Regions from separate parts of the Candidatus Enterococcus lemimoniae genome, predicted to be linked through region 1. Evidence: predicted binding sites of a transcription regulator. Region 1 holds the regulator's gene; each other region holds the start of a gene.
What was found. Region 1 encodes CtsR, which represses protease genes until heat stress. Its sites were predicted from a motif close to TTGGTCAAAAAAGGTCAAANA; they were not measured.
Positions count from the first base shown of each region.

Region 2: A5866_RS06300 (ATP-dependent Clp protease ATP-binding subunit) is a predicted target of CtsR. The motif match lies at 1,623-1,643, and genes of this name have one in related genera.
Region 3: A5866_RS16335 (ATP-dependent Clp protease proteolytic subunit) is a predicted target of CtsR. The motif match lies at 2,300-2,320, and genes of this name have one in related genera.

Region 1 covers NZ_CP147248.1:2,431,396-2,435,399, reverse strand. Annotated here, with positions in the region: gene A5866_RS11535 (ATP-dependent Clp protease ATP-binding subunit) at 1-2,036, opposite strand, end outside; gene A5866_RS11530 (CtsR family transcriptional regulator) at 2,041-2,508, opposite strand; tRNA gene A5866_RS11525 (tRNA-Pro) at 2,673-2,746, opposite strand; tRNA gene A5866_RS11520 (tRNA-Arg) at 2,831-2,904, opposite strand; tRNA gene A5866_RS11515 (tRNA-Leu) at 2,935-3,020, opposite strand; tRNA gene A5866_RS11510 (tRNA-Gly) at 3,031-3,102, opposite strand; tRNA gene A5866_RS11505 (tRNA-Thr) at 3,111-3,183, opposite strand; tRNA gene A5866_RS11500 (tRNA-Leu) at 3,215-3,296, opposite strand; tRNA gene A5866_RS11495 (tRNA-Lys) at 3,309-3,381, opposite strand; tRNA gene A5866_RS11490 (tRNA-Val) at 3,388-3,460, opposite strand; rRNA gene rrf (5S ribosomal RNA) at 3,475-3,590, opposite strand; rRNA gene A5866_RS11480 (23S ribosomal RNA) at 3,687-4,004, opposite strand, start outside.
Region 2 covers NZ_CP147248.1:1,313,327-1,317,330, forward strand. Annotated here, with positions in the region: gene ptsP (phosphoenolpyruvate--protein phosphotransferase) at 1-750, opposite strand, end outside; gene A5866_RS06290 (phosphocarrier protein HPr) at 750-1,016, opposite strand; gene A5866_RS06295 (hypothetical protein) at 1,190-1,381, opposite strand; gene A5866_RS06300 (ATP-dependent Clp protease ATP-binding subunit) at 1,713-3,968, shown strand.
Region 3 covers NZ_CP147248.1:3,424,098-3,428,101, reverse strand. Annotated here, with positions in the region: gene A5866_RS16350 (hypothetical protein) at 22-378, shown strand; gene A5866_RS16345 (hypothetical protein) at 411-572, shown strand; gene A5866_RS16340 (hypothetical protein) at 914-1,348, opposite strand; gene A5866_RS16335 (ATP-dependent Clp protease proteolytic subunit) at 1,641-2,228, opposite strand; gene A5866_RS16330 (cation-translocating P-type ATPase) at 2,376-4,004, opposite strand, start outside.

The DNA.
Region 1 (4,004 bases):
TCACGAATCGCCGTTGCGCCAATGTTTGATGTCATAATCAAAATTGTATTTCTAAAGTCTACTTTTCGTCCTTTAGAATCTGTTAAGTGACCATCGTCTAACACTTGTAACAAGATATTGAAGACATCAGGATGCGCTTTTTCTACCTCATCCAGTAAAATAACAGAATACGGTTTTTGGCGAATTTTTTCAGTTAATTGGCCGCCTTCTTCATATCCCACATAACCTGGAGGAGAACCAATCAAACGACTGGTGCTATATTTTTCCATAAACTCAGACATATCTACCCGAACAAGGGCATCTTCGCTACCAAACATTGTTTCAGCTAAAGCTTTTGCTAATTCCGTTTTCCCTACACCTGTTGGGCCTAAAAACATAAACGAACCAATTGGTCGGTTTGGATCTTTCAAACCACTACGAGCTCTACGAATCGCACGCGACACAGCTTGAACTGCTTCGTCCTGACCAACTACTCGATGATGTAAAATACTTTCCAATTCAAGCAGTCGTTCACTTTCCTTTTTCTCTAATTGCTGTAAAGGCACGCCTGTCCATTGTGATACCACATTAGCAACATCTTCTTCTGTTACCCGATTAGCATAACCAGACGCTTCTTTTTGTTCTAATAATAAAATATTCTCTAATTTACGTGCCAATTTTTTCTCTTTTTGACGTAACCTAGCAGCACTTTCAAATGACTGAGCTTGAATTGCTGCTTCTTTTTCTTCAACTAAACGAGCAATTTCCAAGCGCAAATTATTGATTTCAGAAGGTTCGTCGGCTAAATCCAAACGAACTTTTGCTGAAGACTCATCCATCAAATCAATTGCTTTGTCTGGTAACTGACGAGAATTGATATAGCGTACAGATAATTGAACCGCTGCATGTAGCGCATCATCTGTAATCTCCACACCATGATGTTCTTCATAACGAGAACGTAAACCTTTTAGAATCTCTTCTGCTTCCTCTGGTGTTGGTTCATCAACTTGCACACGGGCAAAACGTCGTTCTAAAGCAGAATCTTTTTCGATATACTTTTGATATTCATCTAATGTTGTTGCACCGATTGTTTGCAATTCACCTCTTGCAAGTGCTGGTTTTAATATATTTGATGCATCGATTGCGCCTTCAGCACCACCTGCACCAATCAAAGTGTGCAATTCATCAATAAATAAAATGACTTCGCCATCTTGATAAATCTCATCGATCACCTTTTTGAGCCGATCTTCAAACTCTCCACGATACTTAGTACCAGCTACTAAAGCGCCCATATCTAACATCATCAAGCGTTTTTCTTGCATATCTTCTGGCACTTCACCATTGACGATTTTTTGAGCTAACCCTTCAGCAATCGCTGTTTTACCAACGCCAGGTTCTCCAACTAAAACAGGGTTATTTTTTGTACGACGGCTTAAAATTTGAATCAAACGTCTAACTTCTTGTGAACGTCCAACTACTGGATCAAGATTTTTTTCACGAGCTAATTTTGTTAAATCACGTGCTAAAGAATCTAATGTTGGCGTTCCTTTTGGTGCTGCTTTTTGAGCTTGATTATTTCTTCGACGTCCTACATTACCACTCATTTGTGGATCTGTTATACCAATTTTTTTCATTAAAAGCTGGCGCATTTTGGATAAACTTAAGCCCAGATTCAATAAAATACGTGATGCTAGTATATCTTCATCTCTTAATAACCCTAATAAAATATGTTCTGTACCAATATTTGGTGCACCTAAACGCTTGGCTTCATCACCAGCATATGCAAAAATTTGCTTTGCACGAGGAGAATAAGGCAAGTATGAACCTTTAGGATAGGCTTTTACAGTACCATAACCCGTCAAGTGTTCGATTTCTTCACGAATATCGTTTTTATCAGCATTCAACTGGCGCAATGATTTCCCAGCAATTCCATTTGGCTCCAAAACTAATGCCAATAGCAAATGCTCTGATCCAACAGATTGATGCCTAAAATATTTTGCTTCTTCTTGTGCAATGGCTAAGACTGCCTTGGCACTTTCTGTAAATAATTCATCCATATTATCATTCCTCCTCGTAACTCAAACGTTCTAAAAATGAATGCATCAATTGAGCACGTAAATAATCTTCATTTGATCCTGCTTTGCCTAGAACTTGTTTTCCAAGAACTGACAACATCAGGTTTCCTTCTCTTTTGGTGATCACTTCTTCTTCGTACAACTTTTGTATAAAAATCAGTGCATCTTTTTCTGAAAGTTCATTGCCTGTAAACTGAGCAATCTGTTTTAACAATTGATCACTATCAGAAATTTGAACCTTGGCGATTCGAATGTAACCACCGCCACCACGTTTACTTTCAACAGAATAGCCGCGTTGAATTGTAAAGCGTGTATTGATAACATAATTAATCTGGGATGGAACACAATTGAATAAATGAGCCATTTCGGCTCTGCGAATCTCAATTTTACTGCTCTCTTCAAGAATCTTCTTTAGATATGCTTCTATTAAATCCGAAGTATTTTGATTACTCATCACACTCATCCTTTTCCCTTGACTAATACTGACCTTAATTATACATAACTTCAACTGTTTAATAAAGGAGAATGCCTAATTTGATAAGAAAAAGTAAATATAGATAACGCATTGGGTATTTCATTAGAACAAAAAAGAACAGAGCAATTACTCTGTTCTTTCAATCGGGAAGACAGGATTCGAACCTGCGACCCCTTGGTCCCAAACCAAGTGCTCTACCAAGCTGAGCTACTTCCCGTAGCTATAATAATAAAAAAAGACTAAACGCTTAAAAGGAACGAATACACATTACCTTCTAATCCGCAGTCAAACCTATCAACTATGCACCCAAAGGGAGTCGAACCCCTAACCTCTTGATTCGTAGTCAAGCACTCTATCCAGTTGAGCTATGGGTGCTACATGTCATACATCTGTATGTCACTGCAATGCCGAGGACCGGAATCGAACCGGTACGGTGATCACTCACCGCAGGATTTTAAGTCCTGTGCGTCTGCCAGTTCCGCCACCCCGGCGAACAAGCTAAGCGGAAAACGGGGTTCGAACCCGCGACCCCCACCTTGGCAAGGTGGTGCTCTACCACTGAGCTATTTCCGCAATTTGGATGCCGGCTAAAGGATTTGAACCCTCGACCCTCTGATTACAAATCAGATGCTCTACCAACTGAGCTAAGCCGGCGTATTCGCCAAGTATTAAACGAGACTAAAAATGCGGGTGAAGGGACTTGAACCCCCACGCCGTAAGGCGCTAGATCCTAAATCTAGTGCGTCTGCCAATTCCGCCACACCCGCAAAATATTCCTATGAGCCGTGCAGGGCTCGAACCTGCGACCCTCTGATTAAAAGTCAGATGCTCTACCAACTGAGCTAACGGCTCAAAAAATGGAGGTTGACGGGATCGAACCGCCGACCCCCTGCTTGTAAGGCAGGTGCTCTCCCAGCTGAGCTAAACCTCCAAGACAACACTTTAGCGTGGCGACGTCCTACTCTCACAAAGGGAAACCCTTCACTACAATCGGCGCTAAGAAGCTTAACTTCTGTGTTCGGCATGGGAACAGGTGTATCCTTCTCGCTATCGCCACCACACTGGGTGTTGTTACTATTAAGTTGAGTGATTATTCACTCAAAACTGGATTGAAGTAGTAATCAAACATTCCGAAAATACTTTTTTATTTCGTTTCTTTGGTTAAGTCCTCGACCGATTAGTATTGGTCCGCTCCGTACATCACTGCACTTCCACTTCCAACCTATCTACCTGATCATCTCTCAGGGGTCTTACTTTCTTAAAGAAATGGGAAATCTCATCTTGAGGTGGGCTTCACACTTAGATGCTTTCAGCGTTTATCCCTTCCCTACATAGCTACCCAGCAATGCCCTTGGCAGAACAACTGGTACACCAGCGGTAAGTCCATCCCGGTCCTCTCGTACTAAGGACAGCTCCTCTCAAATTTCCAACGCCCGCGACGGATAGGGACCGAACTGTCTCACGACGTTCTGAAC
Region 2 (4,004 bases), 1.1 Mb from region 1:
ATCAGCATACTCTTTGCCTTTTGCTTCAAATTCAGCTTTTTCAGCATCAGTTGGGTGAACGATAACATCGCCATCGATTCCGTTAACCGCTAAAATATCGCCTTCTTTGACTTTGGCAGTGATTTCTTTTGTTCCTACGATTGCAGGAATTTCAAGAGAGCGAGCCATGATCGCTGAATGTGATGTACGTCCGCCAATATCTGTAACGAATGCTTTTACATACGTACGGTCCAATTGAGCAGTATCACTTGGTGTTAAGTCATGGGCAACCACAACAACTTCTTCGTTAATCATTGAAGGATTAGGAAGCGTTACACCTAGTAAGTGAGCTAAAATACGTTTTGCAACGTCACGAATATCTGCTGCACGTTCTTGCATGTAGGCATTGTCATCCATTGCTTCGAACATACCGATATACATATCAGTCACTTCTTTTAATGCTGATTCAGCATTTACTTTGTTATCTTGAATGTTTTGTTTGATTTGACCAATCATTTCTGGGTCAGCTAAAACCATTAAATGTGCGTCAAATACTTGTGCTTCTTCTTCACCAAGGCTTTGCGCTGCTTTTTCTCTGATTGCTTGCAACTCAGTCGTAGATTTTGCCAAAGCAGCATCCAAACGACCTTCTTCAGCAGATGTATCATCTACAGATTTTTTGTCGAAAGATAAATCAGGTTGAACTAACAGGTAAGCTTTAGCAATAGCGACACCATCACTTGCGGCAATTCCTTTTAGCATTTCAGACATTATTCTGACAATCCTTCTTTTTTCATTGTGTCTACGATTGCTGCTAATGCATCAGCTTCGTCAACACCGTCAACTGAGATAGTTACGTCTGAACCTTGGCCAACGCCTAGAGACATAACGCCCATGATTGATTTAAGGTTAACAGATTTACCTTTGTATTCTAAGTTGATATCTGAGTTGAATTTACTTGCAGTTTGTACTAATAATGTAGCTGGACGAGCGTGAATCCCTGTTTCTGCTACGATGTGAAAATCTTTCTTTTCCATATGAATCGGTCTCCTTCGTAAGTAAAATATTTTTTTATGTTAGGGTTTTCCTTTCTTGACACGTTTCAAGTGAAACTAGAATCGAGAAAATGCCCTTTCAATTTTTAAGATTACCATTTTTTGTGAGTAGATACAACACTTTTCACCTATTTTTTATCGATTGAAACCATCAATTAATTTTCTTCCTTCATATAACGATATATAATTCGTCCATTTAATCCAGCTTCCCCGACAAAAGACATTCGATCTGGTAAATTTTTCCAAACTTCTCTAAAGGCTGTAAAGTCTTGCGGTTCTATCACTAATTCAGAAATAGTGCCTTCTTTTAAGGCATTGATTTGTTCTTCAAATGGATTTTCATACATTGATCGATCACAGCTTTCACTTTTATTTTTATCCTCTAGGTATTGTATGACAAAAAAAGATAATTGTCTAAATTATACTTATTCATTATACAAATAAACTTAGATAACTTTAGAAAAATATAATAATTTTTATTATAAGTAAATTAAGCGTCTCACTCACTTTGTTTGACTGTGCTATTTATCGACTCAATTTAGAGTTCAATTGCTTGATTCTTACTAAAAAGATGCTATAATAATTTCAAAGGTCAAAAATGGTCAGCGAACTATTTGACCTTTTCTAGAGGCCTTTGATACAAAATCAGTCTTATTTTGAAAGGACGTGTTTTATCCTATGATTTGTCAAAATTGTCAACAAAATCCAGCAACGATCCACTTATATGCAAATGTTAATGGTCAAAGAAAACAACTGGACTATTGCCAAAGTTGCTATCAAAAATTAAAAGCACAAGCAAATGATACTCAACCAACAATGTCTCAACAAGATCCATTTGGTTTTGGAAGCTTAGATGATTTATACCGCTCTTTATCACGTCAAATGCAAGAACAACAAGGACACCCTAATGGTCAAACTCCGCCGACCCAATTTGGCGATGGTAACGGTTTTAACGGTGGTCAGCCCCCTAGAGGTGGTGCTGGACAATCGAATGGCTTACTAGGTGAATACGGCATCAATATCACACAAGCCGCTAGAAATGGTGATGTTGATCCAGTTGTCGGTCGTGATGAAGAAATCAAACGTGTGATTGAGATCTTAAATCGACGTACGAAAAATAACCCTGTCTTGATTGGCGAACCTGGTGTTGGTAAGACAGCAGTCGTTGAAGGATTAGCACAAAAAATTGTGGATGGTGATGTTCCGCAAAAACTATTAGACAAAGAAGTCATTCGTTTAGATGTTGTTTCATTAGTTCAAGGAACAGGTATTCGCGGTCAATTTGAAGAACGTATGCAAAAATTGATCGAAGAAATCAAGCAAGCAGAAAACATCATTTTATTCATTGATGAAGTACATGAAATCGTTGGCGCTGGTGCTGCTGGTGACGGCAATATGGATGCTGGAAATATTTTAAAACCAGCACTCGCTCGTGGTGAGTTGCAAATGGTTGGTGCAACGACATTAAATGAATATCGTATCATCGAAAAAGATGCTGCTTTAGAACGTCGGATGCAACCAGTCCGTGTAGATGAACCAACTGTCGACGAAACGATTGCTATTCTTAAAGGGTTGCAAAAACGCTATGAAGATTATCATCATGTAAAATACACTGATGAAGCAATCAAAGCCGCTGCAACTTTATCCAATCGTTATATCCAAGATCGTTTCTTGCCTGACAAAGCAATTGATCTTTTAGATGAATCTGGCTCTAAAATGAACTTGACGATCCAAATTGTCGATCCTAAAACGATTGAAATGAAACTTGCAGATGCTGAGCAACAAAAACAACAAGCCTCTGCTGAAGAAGATTTCGAAAAAGCGGCCTATTACCGTGATCAAATCAATAAGCTGCAAGCAATGAAAGAAAAACAAATCAGCGATGAAGAAACGCCAGTAATTGGTGAGAAAAATATCGAGGCCATCGTTGAACAAAAAACAGGAATTCCTGTCGGTGATTTAAAAGAAAAAGAACAAACACAGTTGAAAAATCTAGCGGTCGACCTAAAAGCTCATGTCGTTGGGCAAGACGATGCAGTTGATAAAGTATCCAAAGCTATTCGCCGAAATCGCGTTGGTTTAGGAAAACAAAATCGTCCGATTGGTTCTTTCCTATTTGTAGGACCAACTGGTGTTGGTAAAACAGAATTAGCCAAACAATTAGCATACGAACTATTTGGTTCGGAAGATTCTATGATCCGTTTTGACATGAGTGAATACATGGAAAAACATAGTGTCTCTAAATTAATCGGTTCCCCTCCAGGTTATGTTGGTTATGACGAAGCTGGACAATTAACAGAAAAAGTTCGCCGTAATCCATACAGTTTGATTTTACTTGATGAAATTGAAAAAGCTCATCCAGATGTATTGCACATGTTCTTGCAAATTCTTGATGATGGACGTTTGACGGATGCTCAAGGTAGAACTGTTAGTTTTAAAGATACAATCATTATTATGACAAGTAATGCTGGTACAGGTAATGTAGAAGCCAATGTCGGCTTCGGCGCTGCTCGTGAGGGGCTTACAAAATCTGTTTTAGGGCAGTTGAATAATTTCTTCACACCAGAATTCTTGAATCGTTTTGACGGTATCATTGAATTTAAAGCCTTAAGTAAAGAAAACTTGATGAATATTGTTAGCTTGATGTTAGATGAAGTCAACGGTTTACTTGCTCATCAAAAAATCCAGATTGAAGTTCCAACGGATGTCAAAGAAAAATTAGTCGATCTAGGCTATGATCCTTCGATGGGTGCTCGTCCATTGCGTCGAACCATTCAAGAACAAATCGAAGATGGCATTGCTGAATACTTCTTAGACCATCCAGAAGAACATCAATTAGTTGCTAAGCTAGATGACGATGGAAAAATCATTGTTACAGGAGAAATTACGATAGATCCTAGTGATACCAGCGAAGCAACTCTAGAAAAAGAATAAAAAGTGAAGTCAATCAGGCAAACTGATTGACTTTTT
Region 3 (4,004 bases), 990 kb from region 1:
GGGAAATTGGAGGTCGATTTAATGTCAGCAAGCAATGAAAAAGTGGATTTACTTTTATCTTATTTATCTGAAATCCACACAAAAAGCCTATCTTTATACGATTTAGTTACTAGCCGTCCACGTCCTGAAGATACTCGGATTCTTTTGAATATCAATGAGGTCTTCACTTATTATCATAGTGTGCGTGTTTTTTATTTTAGCAATAGTGAATTAACCAAATCAGAAGTTCAGCCCTTTTTTGCCGCTTTTGAAGATTTTTATTTTGAATTGAAACAAGTCTTCTTCCTTGAAGATAATGATAGTACGCTACTTTATAGTAAGTTATCTGCGATGAAAGATTCTTTTGAGCAGTTGACGAATGATTTTAATGTTTTATAATAGAGTAGATATTAGGTAAAGAAGGTGCCCAAATGGATCAAAGCGAAGTTGTAGATCGACTGCGTGAAGAGTTGGAGATTCCATTTTTTAATGGAACGATTGAAGAACGTGAATACACAGAAGCTGACTATCAAAAAATCAAATCAGATTTGGTTCAGTATTTTGATGATTATGTTCGTAATGTAGAAAATTAAGGTAGATCAACGCAGTATAGTTTAAAGGACTAAAACAAACTCTTCTACGAATTGTTTTAGTCCTTTTTTTGTCTAACTAGTCTAAATAATATAACTTACTTTACACAAAAACATATAATAAACAAATATTAAACGTTTAATAAAAATCAAGAAAAATAAAAAACCACCGGCTGAAAAGGCCGATGGAAAAGGAGTATTACTCAATAAGAGTAAAATGAAAAATAAAAAGGTTGTTGTTGGTATGAATATATAATACAACACATTTTTTCTTTTGTCTACTAAAAATAACATTAAAAAGAAATTAACCATCCCTATTTTTTGTCAATTTTTCATTTATTTTTTTATTTTTTTAACAAAAGATTGCTCATTCGAGTAATGGCAAATGAAATATCATCTGTTGCTTTATCTTGTTTTTCTTCTGAATGATTGAATAGATCGATATCTATGCCTTTTTCAGGATCTAAAGATAAAATCATTTCGTTACATCCAGCCAAGTATTCAATATATGAACGTTCAAATTTTTTGTGGATCCCCATCACACGTGCTGGCGGACGTAATTGCGTAACTTTTTCCAACATGATCGTATATTCTTTGGTACCATCTTGGAAGATGCGTTGGATTTCTGCAATTCTTTCTGGTGATAAATCTGCTGTTTTTTCTTCATCGATTGCTTTACGAACTTCTTCGTAATAGTCGTTCATTTTTTCGCCGACTTCTTCTGTTTCTTTGACAATATCATTGATGTTTTGCACATAATAGCCTAAATTTGGTTTCACAATTTTTCCTACTTTCTTTTAGTAATCACTCAATTTTACACTTTTTTATAGGTGGATGACAAGAGTAATCTGTAAAATGCTTATTTCCTTTTATTAATAGAAAAATAAACGGGTTTGGGACAAAAGTCGGTTCTCTTTTTGTTAAACATACTAATCCCGAATAAACGGTGGAAGCAGAAGCAGTCCCATCGGAAATAAGCTAGTATTCACAAAAATTTAAAGAACAATTTTCGTGAATACTAGCTTATTTCTCAGGCCTAGACGCTTCTGTCCCAACCTATTTTTCAATTATTTATTTAATTTCGTCACTTGTTTGGATGATCTTAGAAATCATGCCATACTCTTTTGCTTCATCAGCTGACATCCAGAAATTGCGGTCTGTATCTTTGGCAATTTTTTCATATGTTTGCCCTGTTGCTTCAGCAATCAAACGGTTGACACGTTCACGCATACGAATGATTTCTTTGGCTTCGATCTGAATCTCTGTACTTTGTCCTTGAACGCCGCCAGCAGGTTGATGGATCATGTAACGAGTATTTGGTAGACTGTAACGGTTCTTCGCATCAGCAGCTAGATAAATGGTAATTCCAGCACTTGCGACCCAACCAGTCCCGATCACGATTACTTCTGGTTTTACAAATTTGATCATATCATGAATCGTATCGCCAGCTTCAACGTGTCCACCTTGGCTATTGATGAAAATTTTGATTGGTTCATCATTCATCGCTGCCAGTAATAGCAATTGTGATGTTACTTCTCGTGCTAAATCTTGATTGATTTCACCATAGATCAAAATTGTTCGTTCTTCAAAAAGTTTTTTCATAAATGCATTTGGTTGTTGTTTCTCTTCTGTTTCTTCATTTTCATCTAAATAGTTCATAGTGAATAACCTCCATATTTTAAAGCTAAATGTCTATATTAATAATACCGCAATCTGAAAATTTGTCCACTTTTTTGACTTGTTTTGACCTTAAAAATAAAACAAAAATGTATCCGAAGACACATTTCTGTTTTATTACTATTGCCCTTAGCTTTTACCCATTCGACGTTGAACAAATTTTACGATTTCAACGATTGGAATAATCGCAAAGGATGTTCCAGCAACGATTCCCCATTGGTATCCATCTAGAGACGTTACGCTAAATAAGTCATTGAAACCTGGAATCAAGATCGTTGCAGCTAGTAATAGGAACGATACTAAGATTGCCCAGTTGAATGATTTATTTCTAAACAACCCAACTTTAAAGACTGATTGGTAAATAGATTTCACGTTAAAGGCATGGAACAATTGGATCAAACCTAATGTAGCAAACGCCATTGTTAAAGCATCACCATGTTGTAAGTCATACAAGGCTGTTGCTGATAAGTTTGGCATATTGGCTGCTGTGTGTGCTGGGAATTCGATCGCCATTTTGTATACGATCAACGTCAACGCACCTTGGGTAATCCCTTGATAGATCACACTGCTTAAAACACCGCCAGAGAAGAAGTTTGATTTCTTTCCGCGAGGCGCATGGCTCATCACGTCACGTTCAGCAGGTTCAACACCTAAAGCAATTGCTGGGAACGTATCGGTTACTAAGTTGATCCACAATAAGTGAACAGGTAGCAAAGTATCCCAAGCTAACATTGTTGCGATAAATAAGGTTAAAACTTCCCCTAAGTTGGCAGAAAGTAGATATTGAATTGTTTTTTGGATATTTGAGAAGACTTTACGTCCTTCCTCAACGGCTACGATGATCGTTGAGAAGTTGTCATCTGCTAAGACCATATCAGAGGCCCCTTTAGATACTTCTGTCCCCGTGATCCCCATGCCAATACCAATATCGGCTGCTTTCAATGCTGGTGCATCATTCACACCATCACCAGTCATGGCAACGACTTTCCCTTCTTGTTGCCAAGCTTTTACGATACGGACTTTATGTTCTGGTGAAACACGTGCATAAACGGAATAATGTTCAACGACTTTTGCAAAGGCTTCATCTGATAATTCATTTAATTCAGCACCCGTGATTACTGCATCATCGTCGCCTTCTTTGATAATGCCAAGACGAGCAGCGATTGCTTCGGCTGTATCTCTGTGGTCGCCTGTGATCATGATTGGGCGAATTCCCGCTTCTTTGGCAACTTTTACAGCTTCTGCTGCTTCTTTACGCTCTGGATCGATCATGCCAACAAGACCTGCGAAAACTAAGTCTTTTTCAACGACGTCAGAGTCCATTTCAGCTGGAACTGCATCAACGATTTTATACGCCATTCCTAACACACGTAATGCTTGTTTCGCTAATTTTGTATTGTTGGTTAAAATTTCTTGACGTTGTTTGTCCTCTAAAGCTGGTGTTTGACCGTTTAATAGAACTTGGTTACAACGTTTTAGTAATTCATCTGGTGCTCCTTTGACAGCAACTAAGAATTTTCCATCTGTTAATTGGTGAACAGTTGTCATCAATTTACGATCTGAATCAAATGGAATTTCAGCAACACGAGGTTCAGCCGCAACTTTTTCAGTTACATTGAAATCGTGATCTAAACCATATTGAACAAGGGCTGTTTCGGTCGGATCACCGATCAATGTGCCATCTTGAGCAATTTTAGTATCATTTGTATAGTTCATGATTTTTAATGCCATATTATCCAATGACACTTCGGCCGTTGC